2 regions of the Indioceanicola profundi genome follow, and region 1 is predicted to be linked to the other one. Evidence: predicted binding sites of a transcription regulator. Region 1 holds the regulator's gene; the other holds the start of a gene.

Region 1 (5,871 bases):
GCAGCAGATGCTTGAACAGCCCCGATGCCTCGGTGGAGGTGGTGGAGGCCACGGTGATGAAGGGGCGCTCCTCCGCAGCCGATGGGCCGGAAAGGCCCGGCATGCCCAGTACGGCAAGGGCCAGGGCCGCGGCGACGATGCCGCGGCGGGTCAGGGAACGGGCGATGAGGCGCGGCATGGTTTCCTCCCGGCTCGGGCCTGCGATCCGGCCCTTCTTGCTGCGGAATCTACCATCAACGCGCCGGATGTCCATTCATGACGTAAATTCTGCAAGCATACGGAAGATTTGCAGGATCAATGGATGGACAAAGAAAAAGCGGCGGCCCCGTCCGGGTGCCGCCGCTCAGACCTGTCTACGATGGGCGGCCGCTCAGGCGCTGGTATCCACCTTGGGCTGGTCGCCGCCCTTGGACACGCCCACGATCGCCTCGCGCAGCAGGCGGCCGGCGATGGTGTAGCCGGGCTGGAGAACCTGCACCACGGTGCCGGCCGGCTTCCCCGTGCCCTCGATCTCCATCATGATCTGGTGGAAATTGGGGTCGGCCGGCTTGTCCAGCGCGTCCATCTTCGCGATGCCGGCGCGCTCGAAGGCGGCGGTCAACTGCCGCTCCGTCGCTTCGACGCCGGTCAGCAGGCTGTTCACGGCATCGTTGGACTGACGCTGCTCCTCCGGCACCGACTCGACGGCGCGGCGCAGATTGTCGGCCACGCCCAGCAGGTCCTTGGCGAATTTGGAGATGGCGTATTTGGCGGTGTCCTCCCGCTCCCGCTCCGTGCGGCGGCGGATATTCTCCTGCTCCGCCAGGGCGCGCAGAAGCTGGTCCTTCAGCTTGGCGACCTCTCCCTCCAGCTCGGCGACACGGGTGTCGCCGTCGGCGGCGGTGGCGGCAGCGGCGGCCTCCGCGGCTTGGCTGGCGGCGTCGGGCGAATGGGTTTCGGGCGTGGCGTCGGCCCCGGTCTCGGGCCGGGTTTCGGCGTTCTGCTTATCGCTCATGCGTCTTGGCCTCAGGGTCTACGCGTAAATGAAGAATGTCGAACGGATCGTTCCAGGCGCGAGGAATAGGCCGCTTCGCGCCGCCTGTCGAGATGGGGATGCGCGGGGAGGTTTGGGAGATGCGGCACCTGCGGCCATTCACCCGATCAGCCGGCCGATCACCTTCGCGGTGTAATCGACCATGGGGATGATGCGGGCATAATTGATGCGCGTCGGCCCGATCACGCCGATGGTGCCCACGATCTGCTCCTTGGAATTGGCATAGGGCGAGACGATCAGGGAACAGCCGGCATGGCGGAAAAGCTGGTTCTCCGCCCCGATGAAGATCTGCACCCCGTCCGCCTTGCCGGTGGCGTCCAGCAAGCGCACCATCTGCTCCCGCGTCTCCAGCGCCTCGAAAAGGCTGCGGATGCGCTCCAGGTCGGACAGGGCGGTGACGTCCTCCAGCAGCCGTGCCTGACCGCGCACGATCAGATAGCCGCTGCTGTCCTGGGCGCCGGCCCAGGTGGCCAGCCCGGTCTCCACCACCTTGGCGGTCAGCGCGTCCAACTGGCTGCGCTGCTCCTCGATCTCCTTGGTGATGGCGGCCCGCGCCTCCGCCAGGGTGCGGCCCACCAACCGCGCGTTCAGATAGTTGCTGGCCATGGTCAGGGCGGAGGAGGGAAGGCCCAGCGGCACCTCCACCACCCGGTTCTCCACCAGCCCGTCCTCCGTCACCAGCACCACCAGGGCGCGGCCGGGGGACAGGTTCACGAATTCCAGATGCTTCAGCGGCCGGTCGGTCTTGGGCGCCATCACCAGCCCGGCGCAGGAGGACAGGCCGGACAGCAGGTTGATCGCCGATTCCAGCACCTCCGGCAGGGAGCGGCCCTGGGCGTTCACCTTGGCCTGGATGCTTTCCCGCTCCCCCTCGGTGAGGTCGCCGACCTCCAGGATGCCGTTGACGAACAGGCGCAGCCCGGCATCGGTGGGCACCCGCCCGGCGGAGGTGTGCGGGGCCATCAGCAGCCCCAACTCCTCCAGATCCGCCATCACGTTTCGGATGGTCGCCGGCGACAGTTGGATGCCCATGCGCCGGGATACGGTGCGGGACCCGACCGGTTCCCCCGTTTCCACATAGGCATCGACGATGTGGCGGAAGATGTCGCGCGACCTCTGGTTCAGCTCTGTGATCATGCCTGCGGACAACATCCAGACCGGAACATCAATGCGGCCCGACAGAAAGGCCGTCCATTGAATCTAGTCGGGCGGGAGGGTTGAATCAATTGCCCGCCCGAATGCTCACGCCCGGGGTGGACTCCTCCGCCCCATCGGCGGTATCTCCTGCCCCCTGCAAGCCACCCACACCGGAGTGTTCAGCCCATGCCCCGTCCGTCCGGCCGCCAGCCCGACCAGCTCCGAACCGTGGTGCTGGAGACCAACGTGTCGAAATATGCGGAAGGCTCCTGCTTGGCGAAGTTCGGGGACACCCATGTGCTCTGCACCGCCAGCGTGGAGGACAAGGTGCCGGGCTTCCTGCGCGGGCAGGGGCAGGGCTGGGTGACGGCGGAATACGGCATGCTGCCGCGCGCCACCAACACCCGTACCGACCGCGAGGCGGCCAAGGGCAAGCAGTCCGGCCGCACGCAGGAGATCCAGCGCCTGATCGGCCGCAGCTTGCGCGCCGTCACCGACATGCGCGGCATGGGCGAGATCACGGTGAAGATCGACTGCGACGTGATCCAGGCCGACGGCGGCACCCGCACGGCCGCCATCACCGGCAGCTATGTGGCCCTCAGCCTCGCCTTCAAGCATCTGCTGACCATCGGCTTCCTGAAAGCGATCCCGCTGACCGACTCGGTCGCCGCCATCTCCTGCGGCATCCATGGCGGGAAGCCGGTGCTGGATTTGGACTATGCCGAGGATTCGACGGCCCAGGCGGACGCCAACTTCGTGCTGACCGGCCGCGGCGGCATCGTGGAAATCCAAGGCACGGCGGAAAAGGACCCGTTCCAGGAATCCGAGTTCCTGGAGCTGCTAGCCCTGGCCCGCAAGGGCATCGGCGAGCTGACCGAGCTGCAGAAGCTGGCCCTGGCCCGGTGATCAGCCGCCCGCGGTAATCCGCCCGAAACAGTGCCGCACTAGGGTGAAGTCCGCGCCGCATCTGTTGCCGCGCTTCCAGCCGCCCGCCATCCAACCCGACAGAGCCCGCCCATGACCGAGTCCACCCCCCGCCGCTTCCAGGGCGACACGCTTGTGATCGCCAGCCACAACAAGGGCAAGGTGCGGGAGATCGCCGATCTCCTGGGGGCCTATGTGGCCAGGTTCCCCTCCGCCGGGGAGCTGAACCTGGCGGAGCCGGAGGAGACGGAGAACAGCTTCATCGGCAATGCCAGGCTGAAGGCACTGGCCGCGGCCAAGGCGTCCGGCCTGCCGGCCCTGGCCGACGACAGCGGCTTGGCGGTCGACGCGCTGGACGGCGCGCCGGGCATCTATTCCGCCCGCTGGGCCGGACCGGAGAAAGACTTCCTGCTGGCCATTGAGAAGGTGCGACGGGAGCTGATGGATTCGGCGGACCGCAAGGGCGACCGGGCCAGCTTTGTCTGCGCGCTCGCCATCGCCTGGCCGGACGGGCATGTGGAGACGGTGGAGGGCTACAGCCACGGCCAGCTCACCTTCCCGCCGCGCGGCGACAAGGGCTTCGGCTACGACCCCATCTTCATCCCCGATGGCCACAGCGTGACCTATGCCGAGCTGTCGGCGCAGGAGAAGCACGCCATCAGCCACCGGGCGGACGCCTTCCGCCAGCTCGTGGAGAAGTGCTTCCGCTGACGGAGGGCTGGCCGGCCCTGCGGACCCGGCCGATACGGAAGCCGCTGGCCGGGCCGGTGGGCATGCGGTTCAGCGGCACCCGTAGATCCTGCGGCGGCACCTCGTACTCCATCGCCGCGGTCAGCAGCCGCACCGCCCGTTTCATCAGGGCAATGGTGATCCACTCGCCGGGGCAGCGGTGGCCCGTATGGTGGTCGCCGGCCCCCTGGGGCACCAGGCTGTCCGGGCTGCCGTCCCATTCCTTGAACCGGCTGGGGCGGAACATGTGCGCGTTCCGCCAAGTGCGGGAATCGCGGTTGGTGCCGTAAAGGTCCAGCAGCACCCAGTCGCCCCGGCCGAAGCGGTGTCCGCGCCATTCGAACGGCTCCAGCACCCGGCCGCCGACCGCGGGGAAGAAGGGGGCCAGCCGCCGCACCTCCTGCACGAACCGCTCCACCTCGCCCTCGTCGGCGTCCGGGGCGGGCCGCGCCACCGGATGCTCATGCAGGGCCAGGGCGGTGAAGACGATGTAGCGGTCCACCGCCACCATGGGCCGCAGCAGGTTCAGCAGCTCCACCGCCGCCACCGCCTCGTCCATCGGCTCACCCGACAGCTCGCGCCATGTGGCGACCCTGTGTAGCGGGGTATCGTGCGGCACCGCTACCGTCCCGTCGCGCACCCCGCGGATCAGCTCCCGCGCCCAGCGCTCCGTCCGGCGGCGCATCACCAGCCCGCGCATGGCCCGCGGTCCGGCACTGCCGGCTCCGTGGATCATGGCTCCGAGCTCGCGCCTGCGCTGGTCCGCCTCCCGCTCATCCAGGGGAACGCCGGCCCAGCGGCAGGCGGTGCGGGTCAGGATGTCCTCCGCCTGCGGGAACAGCGTGACCTCCTCCGCCTGCTCCCAGGCCGGCAGGCGGGCGCGCCATTCCTCCTCCATCAGGTCGGCCGCACGCTCAACCGCCTCGGGCGTCATCAGCCCCATGAACAGGGATTTGCGGTGGCGGTGGGGCCGGTTGTCCAGCGTGGCCGCGCTGCCCTTGTCCTGCAGCAGCCGCAGCGTGGTGGGCGGCAGGGCCCCGCGGCGGGTGAAGCGGCCCGGCGTGTAGAAGATGCGCGCCGCCTCCTCCCCGCGGATGCAGATGGCGGGGCGCAGCATCAGGCGGGTGCGGAACATGTCGCTGCCCAGCCGCTCGCACCGGTTCGGGATGAAGCGGTAGCCCTCCCGCAGCAGGGCCAGCGTGCTGTCCAGCGAACCGTCGCTCGGGATCATATAGCCTCCTCTACATCCGCCGACGCCATCGGAACCGGTGCCAGAACCACGCCCGTATGCCGGATACCGACCAGCCGCCGTGGCGCGGCGACGGGTATTCCGCTGCCGGCATCGTGCTTTTCCGCTGGGCCGGACCGAGTCCCACCCGCGATTCGTTTCCAGGGGCAGCAGCGGTTCCAGCATGTGCATCAGGATCAAGTCGCGGCTCAGACAAACCGGCAACAGCCGATGGTCCCCATCGTTGGCGAACAATCGGAGCTACAACACTGGGCCTGGACAGAGGCCCTGGAAACAGGAATGGCCAATAAAAAACGCGGGCTGGAAGATTCCAGCCCGCGTTACTCGGAGCGTCAGTTCCGTCGAGAGTCAGCGCTTGATCGCATCGCCGGGAACGGTGATCCCGAACTTGGTCGCCGACGCTTCCGTCAGGAACATATGGGGCTGCGGCAGAACCACCGGAATCTTCGACGCATCGCCGCCAGCGAGAATCTTGGCGCCCAGGTCCGCAGCCGTTGCACCCATATCCTGGACGCGCGTGGCGTAAGCACCGAGCCAGCCGCGCAGGATGAACGTCTCCGTGCCGCCGAACAGCTTCACCTTGTCACCGACCGCGTCGCGGATCTTGGTGGCCTCGGACGCGATGTAGCTGTCCGCTCCGGCATAGACGACATCGCACTTGACCTTGTCGGTCTTGATGTCATCCAGAGCCCGATCCAGCGAATCGTTGCCCGGAGCCACGCGGAGCGACGTCATCGGCACGCTGTGCGCCTTGGCCCAGTCATTGACCTGCCGCTCCACGAGATTGGAATTCGGGACG
Region 2 (5,871 bases), 590 kb from region 1:
CATATTGGATTCCTGCCGCTCCATCGCCTGTTCACGGGCGTGGCTACGCATCGTCATGTCGGTGGCGAAGTAGATAGCGAGGCTGAGAATCGCGAGCGAACTTACGACCATGCCCGCGACCTTGGCCGACAGGGTGATTCGATGCAGTGGCATGTTGAGAATCCTGGAAGGTTTCGGATCAGCCGAAACAGCCGGCAGGAAGCGCTGCATACCATGTTATGGTGCAGTGGCGAAATAGTTTGTGCTAATAGGATAAATCTGGTGTTAACGATGCTCGGCCAGCGGGCAGTGCATGGCGCAGGGGCGGGCGCTGTTTGGCGTCGGCTGCTCTGTCATGATGATTCGGGGTCTCACCCCGCCTAAAAACAAAAACCCCCGGCGGATCGCTCCGCCGGGGGTCTTCGTGTCTTTGGCCGGTCGTAAGGAGCGTCGCAATCCGCTGCGCTCCTTGCGACCTACGGCCGGTCGAACGGACTTCTTAGAAGTCCATGTCGCCCATGCCGCCCATGCCGCCCGGGCCGCCGGCCGGAGCGGACTTCGGCTGGGGCTTCTCGCCGATCATGGCCTCGGTGGTGATCAGCAGGCCGGCAACGGAGGCGGCGTCCTGGAGCGCGGTGCGGACAACCTTGGTCGGGTCGATCACGCCGAACTTGAACATGTCGCCATATTCGCCGGTCTGGGCGTTGAAGCCGAAGTTCGCGTCGTTCTGCTCCAGCAGCTTGCCGGAGATCACGGCGCCGTCGAAGCCGGCGTTGGCGGAAATCTGACGCACGGGCGCGGTAAGCGCCTTGCGCACGATCTCGATGCCGAACTTCTGGTCCTCGTTCACCGCCTCGATGCTGTCCAGCGACTTGGTGGCGTAGAGCAGGGCGACGCCGCCGCCGGCGACCACACCCTCTTCCACCGCGGCGCGGGTGGCGTGCATGGCGTCGTCAACGCGGTCCTTGCGCTCCTTCACCTCGACCTCGGTCGCACCGCCGACGCGGATCACGGCGACGCCGCCGGCCAGCTTCGCGAGACGCTCCTGGAGCTTCTCACGGTCGTAGTCGGAGGTGGTCTCCTCGATCTGCGCCTTGATCTGGGTGATGCGGGCCTCGATGTCGTCCTTGGAGCCGGCACCGTCCACGATGGTGGTGGTCTCCTTGGTGATGACGACCTTCTTGGCCTGGCCCAGCATGTCGAGCGTGACGCTCTCCAGCTTGATGCCCAGATCTTCGGAGATGACTTGGCCGCCGGTCAGGATGGCCATGTCCTCCAGCATCGCCTTGCGGCGGTCGCCGAAGCCCGGGGCCTTCACGGCGGCGATCTTCAGGCCGCCGCGCAGCTTGTTGACCACCAGCGTGGCCAGCGCCTCGCCCTCGACATCCTCGGCCACGATGACCAGCGGACGGGAGGACTGAACCACCGCCTCGAGAACCGGCAGCATGGCCTGCAGGCCGCTCAGCTTCTTCTCGAACAGCAGGATGTAGGGGCTCTCCAGCTCCGCGACCATCTTGTCGGCGTTGGTCACGAAGTAGGGGGAGAGATAGCCGCGGTCGAACTGCATGCCCTCGACCACGTCCAGCTCGGTCTCGAGGCTCTTGGCCTCCTCGACCGTGATGACGCCCTCGTTGCCGACCTTCTCCATGGCGCGGGCGATCATCTCGCCGATCTCGCGCTCGCCATTGGCGGAGATGGTGCCGACCTGGGCGATCTCGGCGTTGGTCTCGATCTTGCGGCTGCGGGCCTTGATCTCCTCGACAACCTTGGACACGGCGATGTCGACGCCGCGCTTCACGTCCATCGGGTTCATGCCGGCGGCGATGGCCTTGGCGCCCTCGCGGACGATGGCCTGGGCCAGCACGGTCGCGGTGGTGGTGCCGTCACCGGCGAGGTCGGCCGTCTTGGAGGCGACCTCCTTCACCATCTGCGCGCCCATGTTCTCGAACTTGTCGGAAAGCTCGATCTCCTTGGCGACGGTGACGCCGTCCTTGGTGATGCGGGGAGCGCCGAAGCTCTTCTCGATCACGACGTTGCGGCCCTTCGGGCCCAGCGTGACCTTCACGGCGTCGGCGAGAATGTCCACGCCGCGCAGCATCTTGGCGCGCGCGTCGGTGCCGAACTTGACTTCCTTGGCAGCCATTTTTGTCGTCCCTATGAATTGAGCGGTTGATCAGGCGGTAAGGCGCGGTCGCATCAGGCGGCGTTCATCACGCCCATGATGTCGCTCTCCTTCATGATCAGGTACTCGACGCCGTCGATCTTCACCTCGGTGCCGGACCACTTGCCGAAGAGCACACGGTCGCCAGCCTTCACGTCGAGCGCCACCAGCTTGCCGCTCTCGTCACGGGCGCCGGGACCAACGGCTACCACCTCGCCCTCCTGGGGCTTTTCCTTGGCGGTGTCCGGGATGATGATGCCGCCGGCGGTCTTCTGCTCGGACTCGACGCGCTTGACCACCACGCGGTCGTGCAGCGGACGGAAACGCATGAATTCTCTCCCTCTAAAAGGCAAAGAGCTCGGGATGAGCCTGTTGTTAGCACTCACCCGCGGTGAGTGCCAGACGAGGTAATGGAGGCCCGTCCCCGAGTCAAGAGGGGTGGCCGTCCCCGGTTGCACGCATGCGGAGGGGGAGGGCACCCCGTTTGGCAGCACTCCAGCCCGCCGGCTGCCAACCTACTGAAATCATTACGTTTCCGTCTTCACAGAACCGTCATGTCAGGGCAACATCAAAGCTGGCGGGCGAGGGGAGGCAATCCTCCGCCCGGCCGGGGGAGACAGCCGCTGGGTCCACATCCGGGGAGACGCGAATGGCGAAGCTCTTGCTCCAGCTCAACAACTACCGCCTGACCACGGCGGAGATCCTGTATCACATGCCGGACCATCCGGGCCTGTTGCAGAGCTTCATCTGGCAGGAGCTGGACCTGGCCCCGAAATTTCCACAGCTCAAGCGGTTCCTGGATTTCTGGAGTCGTGAGCTGGACGGCAAGCTGCACAGCGTGCGGGTGGCCAGCCAGGGGCTGATCACCCCGGCGGAGGTGCGGATGGTGGGGGCGGAGCTGGTGCTGCACTGATGCCGGAAGGCCGGCCGGCCGCTCGGCGCGGCCGGCCCCGTAGCCTTACCAGCCCATCCACTTCGCATATTCGGCCACGAAGTCGCGCAGCACCGTGTCCTTGTCCGCCCCCTCCAGGGGCAGGTTCTTGTGCAGGCCGCCGCGCAGGATCACCTCCGCCTGCGCGATCCATGGCTCATCCTCCGTCTCCAGCTCGGGGAAGGCGAAGGTCCAGGGATGGTAGGCGCGGCTGCGGACCGTGTAGCTGAACTCCTCGTTCCCGTCGCGCAGCACGGTGATGCCGGCGCTGTAGCGCTCCACCGCGATCTCCGTGGTGCGCCGCTGCCGCTCCAGCTCCCGCGCAATCTGCTTGAAGGCGGGGAGTGCGGCCCCGGTGATGAAGTCGGCGGCCTGCCGCCGCGCCTCCTTCAGGCCGGGGGCCGCCGCCCCCGTCCGCTCATCCGCCCGGCCAGTCACGGCCTGCAGGCGCTGGCGCCAGTCCTCTTCCGGCAGATGGGCCAGCACCTCGTCGCCGCCCATGACCGCGGCGCCCGCCATGCCATAGGCCGCCCGGCCCTGGCTCAGGTGCCGCCGCTCCGCCGACAGGGCGTTCACCAGGCTGACGCACATCAGGATCATGACCAGGCTGAAGGGCAGGGCGGTGGCGATGGCGGCGGTCTGCAACGCGCCCAGCCCGCCCACCACCAGCAGCACCGCGGCGATCGTGCCGGTCAGCACCGCCCAGAACAGACGGCTGGCCATGGGCGGCTCCGGATCGCCATTGGAGCTGATGATGTCCATCACCAGCGCGCCGCTGTCGGCGGAGGTGACGAAGAAGGTGCCCACCATCAGCGTGCCGATGGCGGAGCTGACGACCGGCAGCGGCAGCCGGTCCAGCATGGCGAACAGGGCCGTGGGCACGCTCTCCTCCACCGCCGCGGCCATGCCGCCGGCCCCGAACACCTCCATGTGCAGGGCGGTGCCGCCGAACACGCTGAACCAGACGAAGCTCAGCAGCACCGGGGCGAACAGCACGCCGCCGATGAACTCCCGGATGGTGCGGCCCTTGCTGACCCTGGCGATGAACATGCCGACGAAGGGCGCCCAACTGATCCACCAGCCCCAGTAGAACATGGTCCAGCTCGCCTGCCATTCGATGCCGGCGAAGGGCATGGTGCGGAAGCTGGCATAGGGCAGGGTCTGGATGTAGCGGCCGATGGAATCCACCAGCTCGAACAGGATCCAGACGGTGGGGCCGACGGCGAAGACGAAGACCAGCAGCAGCAGCCCCGCCACCATGTTCAGCTCCGACAGTCGTCGGATGCCGCGTCCCAGCCCGCTGGCCACCGACGCGGTGGCGATCAGGGTGATGCCGGCGATCAGCCAGAGCTGGTTGCCCAGGCCGACATCCATCAGGCCCAGATAGTCCAGCCCGGCATTGACCTGCATGACGCCGACGCCCAGCGAGGTGGCGACGCCGAACAGCGTGCCGAAGATGGCGAAGATGTCCACCGCCCGGCCGATCGGCCCGTGGATACGCTCCCCCAGCAGCGGATAGAGGGTGGAGCGGATGGTGAGCGGCAGCCCGTGGCGATAGGCGAAATAGGCCAGGCTCAGGCCCACGACGATATAGACGGCCCAGGCATGCAGGCCCCAGTGCAGGTAGGTCAGGGTCATGGCCTGCCGGGCGGCGTCCAGCGTGCCGCCCTCCCCGAAGGGCGGGGAGGTGTAGTGCAGCACCGGCTCCGCCACGCCGTAGAACAGCAGGCCGATGCCCATGCCGGCGCTGAACAGCATGGCGAACCAACTGGCGTAGCTGAATTCCGGCTCGTCATCCTCGCGACCCAGCTTGACGGCGCCATAGGGGCTGACGAATACGCCGATGATGAACAGCAGGAACAGCCCGACGACAAGAATGTAGAACCAGCCGAAACTCCCGACGATCCCGGCCTGGAGAGAGGTCATGAAATCGGCGAGCGGTTCTGTGAACAGAACGGCAACCAGAACGAACAGGATGATGATCCCGCTCGAGATGAGGAATGTGTATCGATCGGTTTTCATGGCGGTGACTGTAGCGGAATGGGGCGGTTGGGGGAACAGTTCCGGCCCGATCCCGTCGCGCAACAATCTGTACTGATCGAAATCTATGCGAGATCAATCGCTGGCAGAGATGTTGGTCGGACCCGGCGTCATCTGCCGGGATCATCCTGCTGACAACGGTTCCATTTCTTATGCACCCACATCCCGCTTCCGCCCGCATCGCCCTGTCCCTTGCCGCTTTCGCGGCTTTTGCCGTCCTGCCGCCGGCCGCCGCGGCGCAGGCGCTGCCGGAGGAGTTCAGCGTCTCCGGGACGGTGCTGCTGGCCACCGACTATATCAGCCGGGGGCAGAGCTTCACCGGCGGGAAGCCCTTCATCCTGGGCTCGCTGGACCTTGCCCATGACAGCGGCGCCTATGCCGGCCTTTATGGCGGCAATGTGGATTTCGGGGACGACGAGTCGAACAGCGAGTTCGGCTTCTATGCCGGTTGGGCGGGCGAGGTGCAGGGCTTCAGCCTGGACACCAATGCCTACTATTACATCTATCCAGGCGTGCCGGAGGAGTTCGAGTACGATTACCTGGAATTCGGCGCCACGATCAGACGCACATTGGGCGCGTTCACGCCGCGGCTGCGGGCCAACTGGTCGCCGGACTATTTCGGCGGGCGGGGCGACGAGTTCTATCTGCGCGGCGGGCTGCGCTACGACGTTCCGCAGCTCGACGGGCTGGCGCTGGACAGCTGGGTCGGCCACCAGTTCGGCGACACGGCCGTGCCGCAGTTCGTGGATTGGGGCGCTTC

Evidence for each region. The regulator HrcA, encoded in region 1, represses chaperone genes, less so after heat shock. The targets are predictions, from matches to a motif close to GTTAGCACTCNCCNNNGGNGAGTGCTAAC.
Region 2: groES (co-chaperone GroES) is a predicted target of HrcA. The motif match lies at 2,515-2,543, and genes of this name have one in related genera.

What each region holds. Positions count from the first base shown of each region.
Region 1 covers NZ_CP030126.1:35,796-41,666, forward strand. The annotation lists gene DOL89_RS00170 (substrate-binding domain-containing protein) at 1-178, opposite strand, end outside; gene grpE (nucleotide exchange factor GrpE) at 371-994, opposite strand; gene hrcA (heat-inducible transcriptional repressor HrcA) at 1,133-2,170, opposite strand; gene rph (ribonuclease PH) at 2,357-3,076, shown strand; gene rdgB (RdgB/HAM1 family non-canonical purine NTP pyrophosphatase) at 3,188-3,805, shown strand; gene DOL89_RS00195 (cytochrome P450) at 3,753-5,054, opposite strand; gene DOL89_RS00200 (ABC transporter substrate binding protein) at 5,421-5,871, opposite strand, start outside.
Region 2 covers NZ_CP030126.1:2,881,462-2,887,332, reverse strand. The annotation lists gene DOL89_RS13780 (methyl-accepting chemotaxis protein) at 1-153, opposite strand, end outside; gene groL (chaperonin GroEL) at 479-2,122, opposite strand; gene groES (co-chaperone GroES) at 2,176-2,469, opposite strand; gene DOL89_RS13765 (usg protein) at 2,790-3,053, shown strand; gene DOL89_RS13760 (BCCT family transporter) at 3,099-5,093, opposite strand; gene DOL89_RS13755 (TorF family putative porin) at 5,264-5,871, shown strand, end outside.